Regions from separate parts of the Streptomyces sp. NPDC088261 genome, predicted to be linked through region 2. Evidence: riboswitches for the same ligand, from Rfam matches in the RefSeq annotation. Region 2 holds a riboswitch; the other holds the start of a gene.
The links. A riboswitch is a leader RNA that binds a small molecule or an ion and turns the genes downstream of it on or off. The one in region 2 is predicted to bind glycine.
Positions count from the first base shown of each region.

Region 1: it holds a riboswitch for glycine, as region 2 does, so the genes downstream of both, gcvT (glycine cleavage system aminomethyltransferase GcvT) here and gcvP (aminomethyl-transferring glycine dehydrogenase) in region 2, are expected to answer to the same signal.

Region 1 covers NZ_JBIURL010000003.1:326,990-330,371, reverse strand. Annotated here, with positions in the region: gene ACIODU_RS08675 (AAA family ATPase) at 114-851, opposite strand; glycine riboswitch at 1,046-1,144, shown strand; gene gcvT (glycine cleavage system aminomethyltransferase GcvT) at 1,315-2,451, shown strand; gene gcvH (glycine cleavage system protein GcvH) at 2,639-3,016, shown strand; gene glyA (serine hydroxymethyltransferase) at 3,034-3,382, shown strand, end outside.
Region 2 covers NZ_JBIURL010000006.1:9,046-12,427, reverse strand. Annotated here, with positions in the region: gene gcvP (aminomethyl-transferring glycine dehydrogenase) at 1-1,183, opposite strand, end outside; glycine riboswitch at 1,358-1,455, opposite strand; partial or broken gene ACIODU_RS13975 (PRC-barrel domain-containing protein) at 1,585-1,980, shown strand; gene ACIODU_RS13970 (DNA polymerase IV) at 1,878-3,382, opposite strand, start outside.

The DNA of each region.
Region 1 (3,382 bases), on a different contig from region 2:
CGTCACGGCGCATCCCGGGCGTACCGCCCGGAGCGCGTCAGGGCGGGCCGCCCGGAGCACGCGCCGGGGCGGGCCGCCCGGAGCACGCGCCGGGGCGGGCCGCCCGGAGCGCCTCAGGGCGTCCCGCCCGTGAACGTGATGGCGGACAGGGTGGTGGCCGCCGGCCTGTCCAGCAGGGTCGCCGAGGCGCAGCCCGCCGGGAGGCGGCCCGACTCGGCGTCCTTGACGAGGCGGCGGACCGCGCGCCGGTGGCGGGCGAACGCGTACCCCGAGACGCCCCGGCCGCGCTCGCGCTGGCCCGCGCGGGCCACCCCGGGCGTGACGTCCAGCAGGACCAGGTGGAGGCGGCGGCCCCGCACCCGGGCGTCGCGGGCGAGCCAGCGCCGTACCCAGGTCTGCGTACCGCAGTCGTGCACGACCACGCTCTCGCCGGAGCGCAGCGCGCGCCACAGCGCGGCGTAGTGGGCGACGCGGACCAGCGGGCGGTAGACGGCGTACGGCACGGGGCGGGGCAGCCGGCGCGCCCAGCGGTCCCTGGTGTCCTGCGAGTCGACGCCGCCGGCGGCCGCCCTCCGTATCAACGTGGACTTGCCGCTGCCCGGCAGTCCCGAGACGACCACGACGTCCCCCGCCGCGAAGTAGAGGGTGCCCGGCACCCTGCCGTCGCGGCCGCGCAGGTCGCGGACCACCGGCGCGGAGCGCGCGGGCACGTCCCGGGCGGCCGTCACACCGGACTGGACGGGCATTCCGGACGCCGCTGCGCCCGCCACCCCCGGCGCCACGCCCGTCGCCACGCCCGTCGCCGCCACCCCTGTCGCCGTCACATACGCACCGGATCCCTGCGACGTCATCGCCGTCCCCCCGTCAGGTCGGACACCCTGGCCCTTGACCCCTGCCAGACCCTTGCCCATAAAGTGTAAAGAATTGGTAATGCCGCGCAAGCCTTTCACGGGGCGTGGCGGGCAGTCGCCATGTTCGGGGACTCTCTCCCCCACGCGCCCGCGATGCGTGCGATGATGACGGCGCCAACTGCATACAGGCCGTTTGAATCCGCGCGGGAGAGTCCCGGCTCACCGTGTGCGCCGGGCGCCGAAGGAGCAAGTTCTCCCCTTGAATCTCTCAGGCCCCGTACCGCGTGGATGAGGCAGATCTGAAAAGCGGGCCGCCCGTCGCGGTCCCACCCAAGGTGCAAGTCACGACCGTGAGCACGTACGGAGAGTCGTCCGTGGTTCCGTGCGGTCGTGGTGAACCTCTCAGGTTCCGATGACAGATGGGGAGGACCGTCCTCGTCGTCATGCCCTGGGAGTCACCACCATGAACTCTGCCCCGAGCAGCACCCCCCGCCGCACCGCCCTCGACGCGGTGCACCGCGCGCTGGGCGCGACCATGACCGACTTCGCGGGCTGGGACATGCCCCTGCGGTACGGGAGCGAGCGCGACGAACACCTCGCGGTCCGCACCAAGGCGGGTCTGTTCGACCTGTCGCACATGGGCGAGATCACCGTCACGGGCCCGCAGGCGGCCCAGCTGCTGGACCACGCGCTGGTGGGCAACATCGGCGCGGTCGCCGTCGGCCGTGCCCGGTACACGATGATCTGCCAGGAGGACGGCGGGATCCTCGACGACCTGATCGTCTACCGCCTCGGCGAGGACGAGTACATGATCGTCGCCAACGCCTCGAACGCGCAGACGGTCCTGGACGCGCTGACCACCCGCGCGGCGGGCTTCGACGCGGAGGTACGGGACGACCGGGACGCGTACGCGCTGCTCGCGGTCCAGGGCCCGGAGTCCCCCGGCATCCTGCGGTCGCTCACGGACGCCGACCTGGACGGCCTGAAGTACTACGCGGGCCTGCCCGGCACGGTCGCGGGCGTGCCCGCGCTCATCGCCCGTACCGGCTACACCGGCGAGGACGGCTTTGAACTGTTCGTCGGGCCCGCGCACGCGGAGACGCTCTGGCGGGCCCTGACCGAGGCCGGCGCCCCGGTCGGCCTGGTGCCCTGCGGGCTGTCCTGCCGGGACACCCTCCGCCTGGAGGCGGGCATGCCGCTGTACGGCAACGAGCTGTCCACGGCCCTCACCCCCTTCGACGCGGGCCTGGGCCGGGTCGTCAAGTTCGACAAGACCTCCAACGGAGGCGACTTCGTCGGGCGCAAGGCCCTGGAGGCCGCCGCCGAGCGCGCCGCCGCCGCCCCGCCGCGCAAGCTGGTCGGCCTGGTCGCCGAGGGCCGCCGCGTCCCCCGCGCCGGGTACGCCGTGGTCGCGGGTGGGGAGACCGTCGGCGAGGTCACCTCGGGCGCCCCCTCCCCCACGCTGGGGAAGCCGATCGCCATCGCGTACGTGGACGCCTCGCACGCCGAGCCGGGGACGGCGGGGGTCGGGGTCGACATCCGCGGGTCCCACGAGGCGTACGAGGTCGTGGCGCTCCCGTTCTACAAGCGCCGGAAGTGATACGGACGTCTCGGACGTCACAGTCCCTGCGGTACCGACAGTCCCGACAGCCCCAACAGTCCCGCGACGCCACGGCCCGGCCCTGACGACCGGTCCGGTCCGGCCCTGGCCCCGATCCCTCCCCGCGCGTCTCGATCCTCAAGACGCCCGTCCCGACCACTCCCCCTCGTACAGGAGAATTCAGCCCATGAGCAACCCCCAGCAGCTGCGTTACAGCAAGGAGCACGAGTGGCTGACGGCCGCCGAGGACGGGGTGTCGACCGTCGGCATCACCGAGTTCGCGGCCAATGCCCTCGGTGACGTCGTGTACGTCGAGCTCCCCGGCGTCGGTGCCGCGGTCACCGCCGGTGAGACCTGCGGTGAGCTGGAGTCGACGAAGTCGGTCAGCGATCTGTACTCGCCGGTGAGCGGCGAGGTCACCGAGACCAACCAGGACGTCGTGGACGACCCCTCGCTGGTGAACTCGGCCCCCTTCGAGGGTGGCTGGCTGTTCAAGGTGCGCGTCGCGGAGGAGCCGGCCGACCTGCTCACCGCCGACGAGTACACGGAATTTTCCGGCAACTAGACACCCCAGGGACTGTGATGTCTTCGAAGTCGCTTCTGAACACCCCGCTCCACGAGCTCGACCCGGACGTCGCCGCCGCCGTCGACGCCGAACTCCACCGTCAGCAGTCCACGCTCGAAATGATCGCCTCGGAGAACTTCGCTCCGGTCGCGGTCATGGAGGCCCAGGGCTCCGTCCTGACCAACAAGTACGCCGAGGGCTACCCCGGCCGCCGCTACTACGGCGGCTGCGAGCACGTCGACGTGATCGAGCAGATCGCGATCGACCGTGTGAAGGAGCTGTTCGGGGCCGAGCACGCCAACGTGCAGCCGCACTCCGGCGCGCAGGCGAACGCGGCGGCGATGTTCGCGCTGCTCTCCCCCGGCG
Region 2 (3,382 bases):
CGAAGTACGCGCCGTGCACGACCTCCGCGCCGCCGGCCCGCAGCCCCTCGGCGAGCAGCGTCGCGTAGCGGTGGGTGCGCCGGGCGATGCCCCGCAGACCGTCGGGCCCGTGGTAGACCGCGTACATGCCCGCCATGACGGCGAGCAGGACCTGCGCGGTGCAGATGTTGCTGGTGGCCTTCTCGCGGCGGATGTGCTGCTCGCGGGTCTGGAGGGCCAGCCGGTACGCCTTGTCGCCGTCGGCGTCCACGGACACCCCGACGAGCCGGCCCGGCAGGGTGCGCGCGAACGTGTCCCGTACGGCCATGAATCCGGCGTGCGGTCCGCCGAAGCCCATCGGGACGCCGAAGCGCTGGGTGGTGCCGACGGCGATGTCCGCGCCCAGTTCGCCGGGCGAGGTGAGGAGCGTCAGCGCGAGCAGGTCGGCGGCGACGGTGACGAGGGCGCCCAGCTCGTGCGCCCGCTCGACGACCGGCCTGATGTCCCGTACGGCCCCGGAGGCGCCGGGGTACTGGAGCAGCACGCCGAAGACACCGCGCTCGGCGACGTCGGCCGGGATGCCGTCGGTGAGGTCCGCGACGACGACCTCGACGCCGGTCGGTTCGGCGCGGGTCCTGATCACGGCGATCGTCTGGGGCAGGGTGTCGGCGTCGATCAGGAAAACACCGTCCTTGACCTTGCCTGCGCGGCGGGAGAGGGCCATCGCCTCGGCGGCGGCCGTGCCCTCGTCCAGCAGGGAGGCGCCGGAGGTCGGCAGCCCCGTCAGGTCGGCGACCATCGTCTGGAAGTTCAGGAGGGCTTCGAGGCGGCCCTGGGAGATCTCCGGCTGGTACGGCGTGTACGCGGTGTACCAGGCCGGGTTCTCCATGACGTTGCGCAGGATCACCGGCGGGGTGAACGTGCCGTAGTAGCCGAGACCGATCATCGGGGCGAGAACCGTGTTGCGGTCGGCGAGGGAGCGCAGCTCCGCCAGCACCTCGGCCTCGGTACGGGCCCCGGGCAGCCGCAGCGCCTCCGCGCTCTTGATCACGTCGGGCACCGCGGCGGCGGTCAGCTCGTCCAGCGAGCCGTAGCCGACCTGCGCGAGCATCTTCGCCTGGGCCGCCACGTCGGGCCCGATGTGGCGCTGCTCGAAGGGAACGCCACTCTCCAGCCGGGAGAGCGGAATGCGGTGGTCGGTCATGTGGGAGGCCTCCTGGTCGTCACGACCTGCGAGGGGCACCAAGGCGCGGGTGCCCGGACGGCCTCCCCCTCTGTCATCTGACCTGAGAGCTTCACCGGGCGCCAGGGGGCCGCCCGGCTTTCACCGTCGGTGAGGACGGACGCCGTCGACGCCCGCCCTGCTTTCCAGAGTGACCTCGTCCGTGCGGTACGGGGGCCTGAGAGATTCCGGGGAGGATTTGCTCCTTCGGCGCCTCCGGCGATCTCTCCGGAGGACTCTCCCGCACAGGGTCAGCAGCCGTGTGCCAGCCTACCAGCGAGGCCCCGCGCAGGGCTTTTCGAGTGGCCGACAGGCCAAATCTGCACTTTTCTTATGAGTGGAGCGACGGGTCTTCCCCGCTTGTGCGACCAGTTGGAGGGACCGTGGAGAACGACATCGATCCGCGCAGCCTGATCGGCCGCAAGGCGTTCGACCGCGATGGCCACAAGATCGGCACGGTGGACGAGGTGTATCTGGACGACGCCACGGGGGTGCCCGAGTGGGCGGCCGTCCGCACCGGGATCTTCAGCCGGGACGCGTTCGTCCCCCTCGCGCCGAGCACGCTGGAGGAGGAGACGCTCCGGATTCCCTTCGAGCGTTCGCTGATCAAGGACGCGCCCGACTTCGGCGTCGGCAGGCACCTCTCGCCCGAGCAGGAGCTCCAGCTCTACCGGCACTACGGCCTGGCCCTGCCGGAACCGGGGCCGCCCGAGCGCCCCGCCTCGCTGTCCGACCGGGACGCCGAGCGTGACTTCGGGCGGGTCGCCGGCCAGGACGACGGATCCCGCTCCGGCGGCCCCGGCCCGTCCTGAGTCGCCTCCCCCTCCTGAGCCGCCTCACCGCCCCCGGCCGGTCCTCCGGTCAGGGGCAGCGGGTCCGACAGCTCCAGCTCGGGATCGTCCACCCAGAACGTCCGCACCCGCCCCGGCGCGGACCACGGCACCTCGAACCGTACGGTGACCCGGCGCAGCCCGCTGCCCTGCACCCAGCCCGCGCCGAACGCGGCGTGGCGCACGTCGTGCCCGGCCGGAAAGCGCCGGTCGGCGGGCAGGCCCGGATTCCCCGGCGCCTCCTGGGCGGCCGGTACGCCCCCGGTGGGCGCCGCGTGCCCGTCCGCCGCCCCGAGTGCCCGGGAGGCGTCGGCGCGCTCCTCCCCGGCCTTCTCAGCGCCCTTCCCGGAGCCCTGCCCGGGCGCCGGCGTGGACGCGGCGACGTGGGCCACCTCCGCCGCCCGGTCCGCAGCCGCCTTGTCCGCCGCCAGCCGGTCCGCCGCCGCCTGCGCGAACAGGTCCTCCTGCGTGTAGTCCGCGAGCCCGCTGACCCCCACCCCCAACAGCCGTACCCCGCCCGTGGTGTCCACCGACTCCAGCAGCCGCCCCGCCGCCTCCCGCACCACACCCGGGTCGTCCGTCGGCCCGCGCAGCGTCTCCGAGCGGGTCAGCGTGGAGAAGTCGTACCGCCGGACCTTGAGCACGACCGTCCGCCCCGAGTGCCCGGCCGCCCGCAGCCGCTGGACGCACCGGTCCGCCAGCCGGTCCACCTCCGCCCGCACCCGCATCCGGTCGTGCAGATCGACGTCGAAGGTGTCCTCCACGGAGACGGACTTGGTCTCCCGCTCGGCCACCACGGGCCGGTCGTCGTGCCCGCCCGCCATCCGGAACAGCGACGCCCCGTGCGACTTCCCCAGCAGCCGTACGAGCTCGTCCTCACCGGCCTCCGCCAGATCCGCCACGGTGGTCATCCCGGCCCGCCGCAGGTGCTCCCCCGTCGCCGGACCGACCCCGGGCAGAGTCCGTACGGTCATCGGCCCCAGGAGCGCCCGTTCGGTCCCCGGCTCGACGATGACCAAGCCGTCCGGCTTGGCCTGCTCCGAGGCGATCTTCGCCAGCATCTTGGACCCCGCGAGCCCCACCGACCCGGTGAGCCCCGTGGTCGCGCGGATCTCCCGCCGCAACCGCTCACCGGCCGCCCGCGCGGAGGCCGTGTCGTGGGCCGAGCCGCCCGCCTCCAGGTCCACGAACGCCTCGTCCAGGCTCAGCGGCTCCACCAGCGGCGACAGCCGCCCCAGCAGCTCCATCACCTGCTCGCTGATCGCCCGGTAGACGGTGAAGCGCGGGACGAGATACGCGGCGTTCGGCGCGAGCCGTCTCGCCTGCGCCATCGGCATCGCCGAGTGCACCC